Regions from separate parts of the Paenibacillus sp. UNC217MF genome, predicted to be linked through region 3. Evidence: riboswitches for the same ligand, from Rfam matches in the RefSeq annotation. Region 3 holds a riboswitch; each other region holds the start of a gene.
What was found. A riboswitch is a leader RNA that binds a small molecule or an ion and turns the genes downstream of it on or off. The one in region 3 is predicted to bind cyclic di-AMP.
Positions count from the first base shown of each region.

Region 1: linked by a shared signal. The riboswitch ahead of BP95_RS0114655 (3D domain-containing protein) and the one ahead of BP95_RS0127540 (TrkH family potassium uptake protein) in region 3 are both predicted to bind cyclic di-AMP.
Region 2: linked by a shared signal. The riboswitch ahead of BP95_RS0119240 (3D domain-containing protein) and the one ahead of BP95_RS0127540 (TrkH family potassium uptake protein) in region 3 are both predicted to bind cyclic di-AMP.

Region 1 covers NZ_JMLT01000026.1:49,110-53,354, forward strand. The annotation lists gene rnmV (ribonuclease M5) at 1-39, opposite strand, end outside; gene BP95_RS0114655 (3D domain-containing protein) at 206-1,333, opposite strand; cyclic di-AMP (ydaO/yuaA leader) riboswitch at 1,652-1,855, opposite strand; gene BP95_RS0114660 (TatD family hydrolase) at 2,049-2,816, opposite strand; gene BP95_RS0114665 (HD domain-containing protein) at 2,852-4,135, opposite strand.
Region 2 covers NZ_KK366027.1:725,979-730,223, reverse strand. The annotation lists gene BP95_RS0119255 (transporter substrate-binding domain-containing protein) at 1-326, shown strand, start outside; gene BP95_RS0119250 (amino acid ABC transporter permease) at 479-1,135, shown strand; gene BP95_RS0119245 (amino acid ABC transporter ATP-binding protein) at 1,128-1,850, shown strand; cyclic di-AMP (ydaO/yuaA leader) riboswitch at 2,110-2,278, shown strand; gene BP95_RS0119240 (3D domain-containing protein) at 2,288-2,998, shown strand; gene BP95_RS32685 (polysaccharide deacetylase family protein) at 3,084-4,245, opposite strand, start outside.
Region 3 covers NZ_KK366030.1:137,508-141,752, reverse strand. The annotation lists gene BP95_RS0127545 (potassium channel family protein) at 1-79, opposite strand, end outside; gene BP95_RS0127540 (TrkH family potassium uptake protein) at 119-1,477, opposite strand; cyclic di-AMP (ydaO/yuaA leader) riboswitch at 1,537-1,695, opposite strand; gene BP95_RS0127535 (CPBP family intramembrane glutamic endopeptidase) at 1,944-3,644, shown strand; gene BP95_RS0127530 (ABC transporter substrate-binding protein) at 3,819-4,245, opposite strand, start outside.

The sequences.
Region 1 (4,245 bases), on a different contig from region 3:
ATCATCTTTGCCTTCTACAACTATCACTTCACGTATCAATATGCTTGCTCCTCTCACCACAAGGCTGCTTCCTAATTCCGCATCCTTCTCATGCTCTCCATTCATAAATAAACAACAAAAGAAGAGGGTGTCCCCTCTTCTTAGCATGACATAAATCATTATTCATTACTATATCCTAATTACACATGGCTGCATACCTTGTGCGTTAGTTCGATTCCGGCTTTACTGGGCCAACCACGTATACGGTGTACCCCTTCTTGCGTCCGAATTTGCTGACCGCCTTCTTGCTGTCGAAGTATACATCGATAATTTTCCCCTTGACCGCGCCACCTGTATCTTCAGCACGTCTGAATCCAATCCCTTCGATATATACCCACCAGCCGAGCGGAATGACCTTCGGATCAACCGCGATAGTACGACCTTCTGATACTATTGCGCCAGATGCCGTCTTCGCACCAGCCGATCCCTCAGATTCCGTATACGCCGTCAGTTGAACGTTCTTCAGCACTTTTTTATAGTTAAAATCTTTGTCGCCACTGGAAACATTGTCAGAATCGTCTTCCTGCGCGTTCACTGACAGAACAGCAACTTCCGGTTCCTTCTTCGTTCCATAGGCTATCACTTGATTCACTTGTTTTGTATGAACGGATTTGTCGACCATCTGCGCATATACGAGCTTACCATCCTCGTACGTTTTCTGTACTTTCTGGACAACCAAGCCTTCTTTTCCATCTTGAACCGTCTTGGTCTTCCCCTTAAGGAGAGTAGCATCTGCCTGCTTCACCACTTGATAAGGAACCTTCACTTTACGCTCTTCCATCTTCTTGCTGACACGGACGATACGAATATCCATGTTCTTCGAAATAGAGGCACGCTTAGAAGGGAATACCTTATCTTCAGGGTTCACTTGGATTTGCAGCGAACTCAGTGCATCATGCACCGACTTCTTCGTCGTAAATTGTGTTTCTTTCTTCCCATCCGCTGTAATTTGGATAGGCAAAGCGCGTTCAATAATAACTCGATCTCCATCAGCAATTTCTGCATCAAGCGGCTTCGATACTACATCGTATGCCCCAAGCGCTATCGCATGCTCATCCAAAACATTGCGAAGCGTATCTAGGCGAGTTTCGACTGAACGCTCTTGTCCATCAACGAGCACAGCCACTGTCTTCTTCGTTACATTATACCAAGTCAAGACTGCTATTAATGTGATCACGATTGCTACAGCTGCAATAACGGTGATAACACGCACATTTTCATGCTTCCATCGCAATGCGAGTGACATGCTGGATGATCGGGGTTCATGGGTTTCGTTGTTCACGATCTGTCCCATTTCTCGGTCCTCCTTACATAGTCCCGCCGTCGAGTGCTCTGCATGATTCCATCTGACGCGACTATTTCAAGAATGTTTACGAGAGACTTCACTTGCCATAAACGAGCATGTAATCGTTCAAGACAATGCCGAAATCTCCGTACCAACGTTTCAGTATTGGCTGCTCCCACCTCCTATTTCTTACACCCTATGACGTCTTTATTCTCATTATTCAAAAAAAAGAATGTTTGAGAGTAAACAAAAGAAGCCCTTCGTAAGAGGAGACTCTTTCGCGGCTTCCGTAATAGAAACCCAAACGTCAACAGTGCAGGACGCGAGGAACCCTCTCTCGGTACGCTGACGAGGTTAGCTGTCGGGTTCGGGCTTGAGAGTCGCCCTATCGGAACCAACCGGCTCATGGCTCGGTCGTCCCTAATTCACCCCAAGGAATTAATCCGTGTGATTGAACATGTACTCATGTCATGTCGTTCACACTCTGGTTCCCCCGCTCTCCACTTCATGGAGATTAAGCGATACTGAATTAGTTGGAACAATATTGAATTGTGTAATAACATCTGTGAGAAATCATATCGTGTTTGCAATCTTCTTGTAAAGACAGTAGCAATTCCGTTTTTCGCGAAAAATGGTTAAAAAAATGTAACTTAATCCGTTTTTCATAATGAAATCCACTTATTTTATGGCCAATGTCTTTTTTTCACTTGTTTTTGGCCCGTTTTCACGCGATGTCAAAACATGTCATTGCATTTTGAGTCGTCATTCTGCAAAATTCTTCAAATTCCATACCTTTCAGCTCTGCTGCAACCTCTGCAACAAGACGAACATATGCGGACTCATTGCGCTTGCCTCGGAACGGATGAGGAGTCAAATAGGGAGAATCCGTCTCCACAAGCAGTCGATCATTCGGAACCTTAACAAGTACTTCTTTCGGCTGTTTTGCATTTTTGAAAGTAACAGGTCCTCCAAATGAAAGGTAGAAGCCCATATCCAGGCACATCTTCGCTGTTTCCCAGCTACCTGAGAAGGAGTGCATGATGCCCCCTACTTCGTGAGCCTTCTCCTCGCGCAAGATGCGGATTACATCTTCGTGCGCTTCACGATTATGAATAATGATCGGCATCTTCAATTCTCGCGCCAACCCAATTTGCTCGCGGAATACACGGTGCTGAACATCCTTCGGAGACGTATCCCAGTGATAGTCCAGTCCGATCTCGCCAATCGCCACAACCTTTTCATGCTCCGTTAGCTTGGCGATCCAGTCTATATCCTCCGGCTTCATCGTTATCGCATCTACCGGATGCCAGCCCACGGCTGCATAGATAAAATCATATTTCTCTGCCAACGCCATCGTCGTCGGGATCGTCTCTCGATTGAACCCGATGTTAACCATACGGGTCACCCCTTGTTCAACGGCCCGTGCGATAACCTGATCGCGATCCTCATCAAAATTGCTGCTGTCTAAATGCGTATGTGTATCAAATAACACGTTTATGCGCCCCTTTTTCTTTCTTGTAAATCGATCTAATGATTGCGGCGTATAAACATACGCCTTGTATCTTCCGTAAGGTGATTCGAGACTTCCAGAAGCTTGTCCATTGGGAAATAGATATAGTGTTTTCCACGGCGAATGCCGCTAATGGAACGTACAATATCCGATTTCTTGGACAGCTCTACAATTTGCTGATCCCGCCCCCATAGCATAATATGTTGCTGTGAACGGGCATCCCCCTTTCGATATACATCATAGGGCTTGTCGAAGGGAGAATCGAACATAAGTTCATAGTTCGGATCAAGCCCAATCTGCGACCACTCTGCCCGCAATCGTTCCTGTAAATCTTCATCCATCTGTTCGACTTCAATATATTTATATAGTTTACGCTCCATGAATCGTTGGCACAAGTCAACGAGACGCTCATCCTTCTCCCTTGTCCACTGCATAAATGCGGTCTGTACAAATGCCTCATCCATTTGGATATATTGTTCCGTCGTAATCGTTCCTTCAAATAAAGCATCTAGAGGAGAGAGGAAATATTGGAAAGTGTACCCACCCAAATATAATTCTTTGGCTCGTTTGAAAATCAGGCGAAGCAACATCTCCGAGCTTCGGGTTACCGGATGGAAGTAAACTTGCCAGTACATCTCATATCGAGCTAGCAAGTAATGCTCTACTGCGTGCATGCCGCTCTCTTTGACTACTATCCGATCCTTAAGCGGTCGCAGCACCCTTAGAATACGATCAATATCGAATGTACCGTAATTAACACCGGTAAAATATGCATCCCGCAGCAAATAGTCCATACGATCCGCATCAAGGGAGCCGGATACCAAATTCACGACAATCGGCCGCTCATATGTCCTGCGAATCACTGATGCCACCTTGGTTGGGAGCTGGGGGTCTACTTGTCTCAGCACGCGATTGATATCGGTATCTTCTATTATAATGCGGTATGTCCAATCTTCATGAAACATATCGAAGGCCTCTTCAATGGAATGAGAGAATGGTCCATGGCCCACATCATGAAGCAGTGCAGCACATAAGGCAACCAGCCTCTCTTCTTGCGGCCAGTCCTCGTATTGGTTTCGTTCAAATTGAGAAATAATCCGCCGAGTAATCTCGTATACGCCCAGAGAATGAGAAAAGCGGCTATGCTCTGCCCCATGGAATGTTAAATAGGAAGTTCCTAATTGGCGAATGCGGCGGAGCCGCTGGAATTCCCTTGTGTTAATCAAATCCCAAATTGTTCGATCTTGAACATGCACATAATTGTGAACCGGATCCTTGAACACTTTTTCCTCTAATAACATTGAAAATCACTCCTTTCGATTCGAACCTTTTCGACATAGTCTGCCTTATTGTCGAAAAGATTTGGTTTATTCTTGTTTCTGTTTATTTTTGCATAAAAAATACCATACGA
Region 2 (4,245 bases), on a different contig from region 3:
CAACCTTCGAGGATGTCGTTCAGCAAATCCCTGATGCGAAGAAGGAAATGCTGGATAAGGTGAACGACCTCGTTCTTGCACTGGAGTCGAATCGTTTAGAGGCTGTCGTTGTGGAGAAGCCTGTGGCAGCGGCATTTGCTGCGAATCGCAAGGAAGTCGCTGTCGCGCCTGTGGAATTGAAGCCAGTAAGTGAAGGATATGTAATTGGAGTACGCAAGGGCAGTGTGAAACTGCGTGATGAAGTGAATAAGACGCTTGAACGCTTGAAGCAGCAGGGCAAGCTGGATGAATTCATTACACAAGCGGTACAACTGGCGGAACAATAAGATCAGATGGATTGCATCTATATGCGGTCTATACGGATCTCGATGTGATATGTTCGCTCCTCGTGGGAATTCAACCAGTGAGGAGCTTTTTCTCTTTATATAGAAGAAATGCAGATTAACAGTCGTGATAGATAGGGAAGGGGAAGTTTGTCATGTTCGATTGGTTCGACATGTTATGGACGTATAAATTAGGATTTGTATCCGGTGCTGGCATAACCGTGCTGCTATCCGCGATATCCGTTCTGTTCGGATTACTATTGGGAGTGGCCATTGTCTTGATGAGAATGTCTAAAATAAAGCCGCTTAAATGGTTTGCTGTCACCTATATCGAGGTGTTCCGTGGGACACCTCTGCTTGTACAATTATTCATTATTCATTATGGACTTGCAGAGTATGGCGTAGAATTCAGTGCACTAACATCTGGAGCGATTGCTCTATCCTTAAATAGTGGTGCGTATTTGGCTGAAATCTTCCGTGCCGGCATACAATCGATCGACCACGGTCAATTGGAAGCAGCTCGTTCTCTCGGAATGTCAAAACCAATGGGAATGCGCTTGATCGTACTTCCACAAGCGTTCCGCAATGTTATTCCGGCGATCGGCAACGAATTTATTACGATTATTAAGGAGACTTCAATTGTCAGCACCATCGGGATTGCAGACTTGATGTTTGAGACAAATATCGTTCGTGCCAAAATTTATTCAGCGATGGGACCACTGATTGGAGCAGCGTGTATCTATCTCATTCTAACCTTCACTTTATCGAAAGTGGTGGCACGTTTGGAAAGGAAGTTGAGCGAGCATGATTAAAATTCAAAATTTGCATAAATCGTATGATAAATTGGAGATTTTAAAAGGGGTAAATGTCTCTATTGATCGTGGTGAAGTGGTTGTAGTCATAGGCCCTAGCGGATCCGGAAAGAGTACTCTCCTTCGTTGCATTAATTTGCTGGAAACTCCGACACAAGGGGATATCCGATTCGAGGATCAGTGCATCACTGACAAGTCGCACAACATTAACAAAACACGTGAAAAAATGGGGATGGTATTCCAATCGTTCAACCTATTTCCCCATATGACCGTGCTGCAAAATATTACCCTTGCTCCAATAAAGGTGAGACATGTGCCAGAAGCTGAAGCAAATAAACTAGCAATGGAGCTGCTTGGTAAGGTTGGCTTGGCGGATAAGGCCAAGGCATTCCCTAGACAATTGTCCGGTGGACAGAAGCAGCGTATCGCGATTGCGCGAGCACTTGCTATGCAGCCGCATGTGATGCTGTTCGATGAGCCGACATCAGCGCTTGATCCAGAGATGGTCGGCGAAGTGCTTGAGGTCATGAAATCACTCGCCGGAGAGGGAATGACGATGGTAATCGTAACTCATGAGATGAACTTCGCACGTGAAGTGGGCGATCGTATTTTGTTTATGGATGGCGGCAATATTGTGGAGGAAGGTTCTCCAGACCAATTATTTAACCATCCTAAGCATGCTAGAACGCAGGATTTTCTAAGCAGAGTATTGTAAAGAGGTATTGTAAATATATAGGTGTTCGAATAGGCATCCTTAGGGGGTGCCTATTGTTGTTTGCTGAATTATGTAAGCGTTTTCGTTTACAAATCTGAAATATGTGCTATGATGGAAACAGAAAGATTACAAAAATGTCATCTCTGATTACAAATTTGTTATGAAATAAAAAAAATTTGAAGCTTCAATCCATTGGGGGGCGCGGGTTCCAGAGAGTTACCATCATATTCCTGCGCACAGGTTACAAAATTGTGATATGATGCAATCCGAGCCGAAACGACACACCCGTACGGGGGATTATTGACCGGTGTTCGATATTACGAGAACACCTTGGGGTGAATCGCTTATTCCGCAACTTGGAATGGCGTAGGGGAACTCCTTGACCCGAATCCGACAACTAACCCCGCAGGCTAATGCACAGGAGGAAAACAAAACATATGCGTAAAAGAATTACACTAACGATTACAGCAGCTTTACTTGGACTTGCGTCCATTCTTCAAATTTTGCCGGCACAGGCTGAGCCCTATACGGTAAAAGAAGGAGAAACGTTCTATTCAATTGCTAAGAATTACAACATGAGTGTTGAATCCGTATTGTCGGCAAACCCGACAATTAATCCGAAAAATCTGTATGGTGGACTCTCCATCGAACTTCCAAGCCCTGTTGTTCAAAAGTCGGTATTGGAAGGGATGCCAGTCAATAATGCTTTGGGTGTAGCAAAAAATGACGAACAGGCAGTCAAAACGGCTTCGAATAATCAGAAAGCAGCAGTACAACAAGCTGCTCCTAAAAATGTAGTTCAATTGTCCTCTGGACGTACAGCGACATACAAGAAAACGATAAGCATGCGTGCAACAGCCTACACAGCTCATCCGAGTGAAAATGGCAAATGGGGCGCAGTAGATGCATTGGGTAATGCATTGAAACTAGGTACAGTTGCGGTCGATCCAAAAGTGATTCCGCTTGGTACGAAATTGTATATTACGGGATATGATTTCAAACACTTACCGACAGGCGGTATGGTTGCTGTAGCTACGGATACAGGCGGTGCAATCAAGGGGAAAAAGGTTGACATATTTGTACCGGTAAGCAAGAAGACAGGCAACACATTCGGCGTGCAAGACGTTAAAGTATATGTGTTGAAATAATATCTACTATTATATATAGATGTAGATGAATACTTACAATAGCAATTGAACAACAAGCCTCGCCATTATGGCGGGGCTTGTTTTCTTATTCCTTCTTTTCCTTCTGATCTTGGAGTAGATCAGGCAGGGTGACGAATTCATATTTCCGCTCCCTTAACTGCTGAATAATTGATGGGAGTGCTTTCACGGTTCCATGCAGATACCCATTTTGTGTGCTTCCGCTGGCATGCTGCAATACGATGGAACCTGGGCGTACCCCACGCATCACATTTTGCAAAATACGTGAAGCGGTTAATCCACGCCAATCGTTTGTATCTACATCCCAATTGACGACCATGTATCCATTATCTCCTGCCCAGCGCAATTGCTCTTCGTTGATTTCTCCATATGGCGGACGGAAGTATCGAGGCTTATATCCGGTAGACTGCTCGATAATGCGTTCAGTATCCTTCACCTGGTGTTCAAAAGCTGGAAGCGTCAGCTTTGTCAGCAACGGATGATTGTACGAATGATTACCGATCACATGCCCCTCGCGCACCATCCGCTCGACGAGTCCTGGATAAGCCTTGGCACGAGAGCCAACAAGAAAGAAAGTGGCTCGGATATTGTGCTCCTTCAATATATCCAATACAAGCGGCGTAATGCGGTTATCCGGTGCGTCATCGAAGGTGAGCGCAACTTGTCGTTCTCCATGACGCTGCTTCGCATTCAATTTAAAGATATGTGGGTATTTCAACCGTAGTTCCGCAATCGTGAGATGCTGTTTCTTCATCTTATGCATGCTGGAGCGGGATGATTGTGAAGCTTGCGCCGCAGATTGCGACGGGGTTGATTTCTGCCACTTGTGCTGGCGTTCATTCGAAGAGGAAGAACGCTGCTTCTGCTGGCTAGATTCTGACTCTGCCTGCTGCGACTCCAGTCTCTTCTGACTTTTCTGATTATCACGCTCTTTATGCTCAGCTGATATGGTGAATTTAGGCATCTCAAGATGATCCGATGAAGCTGCATTCTCTTGCTTCCCCTTAGCATGTGGGGAATGCATGTTTACAGAGTCTGCCTTGAAGATACGTGGTACTGGATGAGTGCGATCTTGTCTCCACAGACTGTCTGCTGATGAATGGATCGATTCTGACTGATTTGGCTTGCTTGGTGGAAGATTGGGTATGGGAGGCGTTGCTTCCTGCGAACGATGGAAGCAGCCAGTAATACAGAGCAAACAAAGGGATAATACAGATAAGCAGATTCGA
Region 3 (4,245 bases):
GTCCGAGCTTGACTAACTCCTTCGCGAGACTCGAACCGAAACGGCCCATCCCGATCACTGCAAACTGCTGCAACTCCATATCCCTGTATACTCCTTCGTCCGTTACAATCTAACTTGCTTATCCTATCGTTATTTTTCCTTCTGGGTGTCGGTATAATTCCCGCTCATTTTTCGGGCCTAACGCATAAGCCAACGTTAATGGCCCAAGACGGCCTGCAAACATCGTCAGGCTCAGCAGCACTTTTCCGATATCTGATAAATCCGCCGTCAATCCCATTGATAACCCTACCGTTCCGAAGGCCGATGTTGTATCGAATAATATCATCAGGAAGCTATGATCTTCTGTTGTCGACAATATCATCGATACGATAATGACCAAGAACAATGACAGCAACGTTAGCGTAACTGCTTTGAAGATACGATCCTTGGCGAGTCGATACCGGTAAATGACGATATCTTCTTTCCCGCGAATCATAGCAAATACAGCTCCAATGAGAATGGCGAACGTCGTCGTCTTAATACCACCACCAGTGGATCCTGGTGATGCCCCGATGAACATCAAAAGAACCATAAAAAATTGCGAGGCTTGGCGCATGGCTCCGATGTCAATCGTATTCGCTCCAGCGGTACGCGGGCTGACAGATTGGAACAGGGATGCCCAGAACTTCTCCCAACCATTCAAACTGCCTAACGTGCGTGTATTGGTAAATTCAAATATAAATATAACGACCGTTCCGATTACAATGAGCAATCCCGTCATCGTTAACACGATCTTCGTATGCAGAGACAACTTGCGAGTACGCTTATATTCCACCAAATCGGACAAGACGATAAATCCAATCCCGCCAAGGATAATAAGCAGCATCGATACCAGGTTAATAATAGGGTCTCCGACATAGCTGGTTAAGCTCGAAAACGGCCCACTGACAGAGCCGAATAAATCAAAGCCTGCGTTATTGAAAAAAGAAACAGCATGGAAGAAACCGAAATAAATGGCCTTGCCTAGCGGAAGATCAAATGCCCATCGCACGGAGAACAGTACAGCTGCCGTCCCCTCGATACATACCGCAAACAAGATCACTTTACGGATAAGGCGCACGATGCCTTCCATGCTGCCCTGATTAAGCGCTTCTTGCAATATAAGCCTTTCCTTCAGCGATATCTTCTTCTTCAGTGCTAATGCGAACAGCGTTGCCATTGTCATGAATCCAAGCCCGCCAATTTGGATGAGCAGCATGATGACCACCTGCCCGAATACGGTAAAATGAGTGCCCGTATCCACCACAATGAGCCCCGTCACACAAGTTGCTGACGTTGACGTGAACAATGCATCGAGGAATGGCAGCGGAATCCCATCCGCATTTGATATCGGAAGCATGAGTAGAAATGCACCCAATAATACAATTGCTGCAAACCCTACAACCAGAATTCGCGGTGGTGTCAGATTAAATCGAATGGCCTTTTTTGTTCCCTCCACGGGAGTCACCTCTTTTTTTCCCCACGAAAAAAAGCACTGGAAATCCAATGCTATCGCTGGTATCCTGACGTACATGCCTACGAGGTTAGCTGTCGGATTCGGGCACGTTCAGGCTGCCCTAATCGCAAGTGGATTCTATGCATCCACAACTGCGATATTCACCCCATTTATCGGGTCCCCCGCTTTCGTTCATTCACGAAACTCGGCTTGTATGCAATTCATAACGAGATTATATACGTTTCCCCTGCAGCATACAAAGTCAAGGAATGAACAAATTAACCAGAATAAGACGAAAAACTTGAAGAAATAGCGCTTACAATCCCCCATTTTCTTCAATTGTATTCAAAACACTCATTTTCGCTAGGTGTTTCTTCATTTTCTCTGCTGGACTTTACAAAGTTGAAGTAGATAAAATGAACAAATAAGCAACCATACGCTAAATGTGTGATGGAATGGAGGTTCCAACATGTCCTATGTATCCAAGCCGCTTCTGCTTTCTTCTGTGGCCGGATTTCTATTATTCCTCATTGTTCAGGTATTCATTCCCTTTCAGCAGACAGAAGCCATGATGGAATCAGCAGCCAGCCAATCCCTCTTAACCAAAGAGAAAGCAGCGCAAAAGGCACTCACATTTGTACAGGACTTAAAAAAGTTCCATATTTCAATTACACCTGAAGAAGATACTGCTCCAACCGTCATTTATCGCAGTCAATCAACGGTTTCCGGCTACATGAGCAAGGAGAAGCTGACCGCTTCATTTCAGAAATGGGAATCATCCAGTCCCTATGATACTTTTCAGGTATTATTGAATATGAATCGGGCTGGAAAATCCGGTGTCATGCGCATTGACGTTCACATGACAAGCGGTCGTATTATTGGATTCGAATGGGAGGAAAAGCCTCCTATCACCTCCTACATTAGCGGGGTTACGGGAAATCATGTGGATATGGCGTCAGCAGAAGATGCGGAGACTGCCTTGGATCCAGTGAACCGCAAGAAGCTTGCTGATACACTCTTGAAGCACATGGGATGGAATCCTACCCAATTAAAACTAATCGCATCATCGGCGGAGCTAGACACGGTAGAGTATAACGTGCCTGAAGCACGACTTGGTGAAGCCGCATTGAACGTGAAGGCCGTCTTCTCCCAAGATCGCATTGTCATGCTGAAGCCCTACTGGGTTATCCCGAACAGCTATCTAGCTGAAGAACTACATCAAACGAAGACTGCATCGTCCATTTACAATATCGGCTATATGTGGATGACGATCCTACTAAGTGCATGTTCACTGATCGCTTGCATCGTCTACCGTCATGGCCTGAAGTTCGGATCGAAGACATTGTTCGCCCTTACTGCCGTCTCATGCGGAATTTCTCTGCTGCATCTATGGAACGTGCTTCCGGGCCTCTTCGCTCTGGAACTCCGTACCCCTGTAGACGGGGTGAATATGGGGCTGCCCTTTGCCATTCAAGGCGCAATTACAGTAATTCAAGGCGTTATCCTCTACTTCTCTCTCCATGCGGGAAAGCGAGCATGGGAGTTGTCTGCGTACAGAGATGTTCTGCCTACCTGGAGTGATCGCGCATTTGGCGGCAAGCTCATACAAGCATTATGGATCGGAATCGCGTACACAGGCGTATTGCTCGGCATGCAAACGGTTATATTTTTCATTTTGGAATCAGGGTTTCATGCGTGGTCATCGACCGATGCCTCACAATCTCCGCTCAACCTGCGAATTGCACCACTGTTCCCTCTTCTAGCTTGGGTTGCAGCTATTTCGGAGGAAGGGATATACCGCTTGTTCGGGGTTGGACTGCTGAACCGATTGTTCCGCAACCCATGGTTAGCCGGGATTATCCCCACCCTTGTATGGGCATTCGGACATGTCACCTATCCGATCTATCCGTATTACTCTCGTCCGGTAGAGCTCTTGTTTATCGGCATGTTCTTCCTGTTCATTATGCTGAAGCATGGCTGGTGGACGGCCATGTTCGCTCACCTTATGCTCGACAACTTCTTAATGTCCCTGTCATTCATGCTTGATGGAACAATAGTCGGTTTCCTAATCGGTCTTGTGTACCTCCTTTCTCCAATTGGGATTGTATATGCGCTCGCGAAGATTCATCGCAACCAAGAACACGCTAGAGCGATCACGACATGGACATAAACATTAACACCGTTGAATGCAGTTGAATCCATTTGTTCGTACAGAAATAAAACGAGCACATGAGCACATCTCATACCCTTTCATTTTGGAAAACCAAGAGCCGTTCATATCGAAGGATGCATGTACGTAATGCACCTCTTCGAAGGAACGGCCCCGCTTATTTCACATTATTTCTTATTTCTTCTCAATAAATTTTTTCGCTTCCTTTACTGCCGTATCTAACGCTTTCTGTGCATCTTCACCCAGCATGACTGAATCAACTGCAGTAGACAGGTGACGGTTCATCTGGTTCCAGTTGCTGTTAAGCAAGAAGGCTGGCGTGTTGTCGGAACGCTCCAGCATGCGATAGAACGGTGCATACAGCTCGGATGTATCCAGCTTCATTTCCTGCACGACGCTCTTACGTATCGGCAGGTCAGCATCGCTCTTCATCTTGACGGCTTCTTCCGAAATAAAGAACTTCACGAACTCCCATGCCAGATCCTTCTGCTTCGATTGCTTCGCAATCGATACTGCACTTACCGAAATTACGCCTTTCACAGGCTTGCCAGGGAACGCTGGCATTTCAACAGTACCGAAATCAACCTTCGCTTCCTTAAAC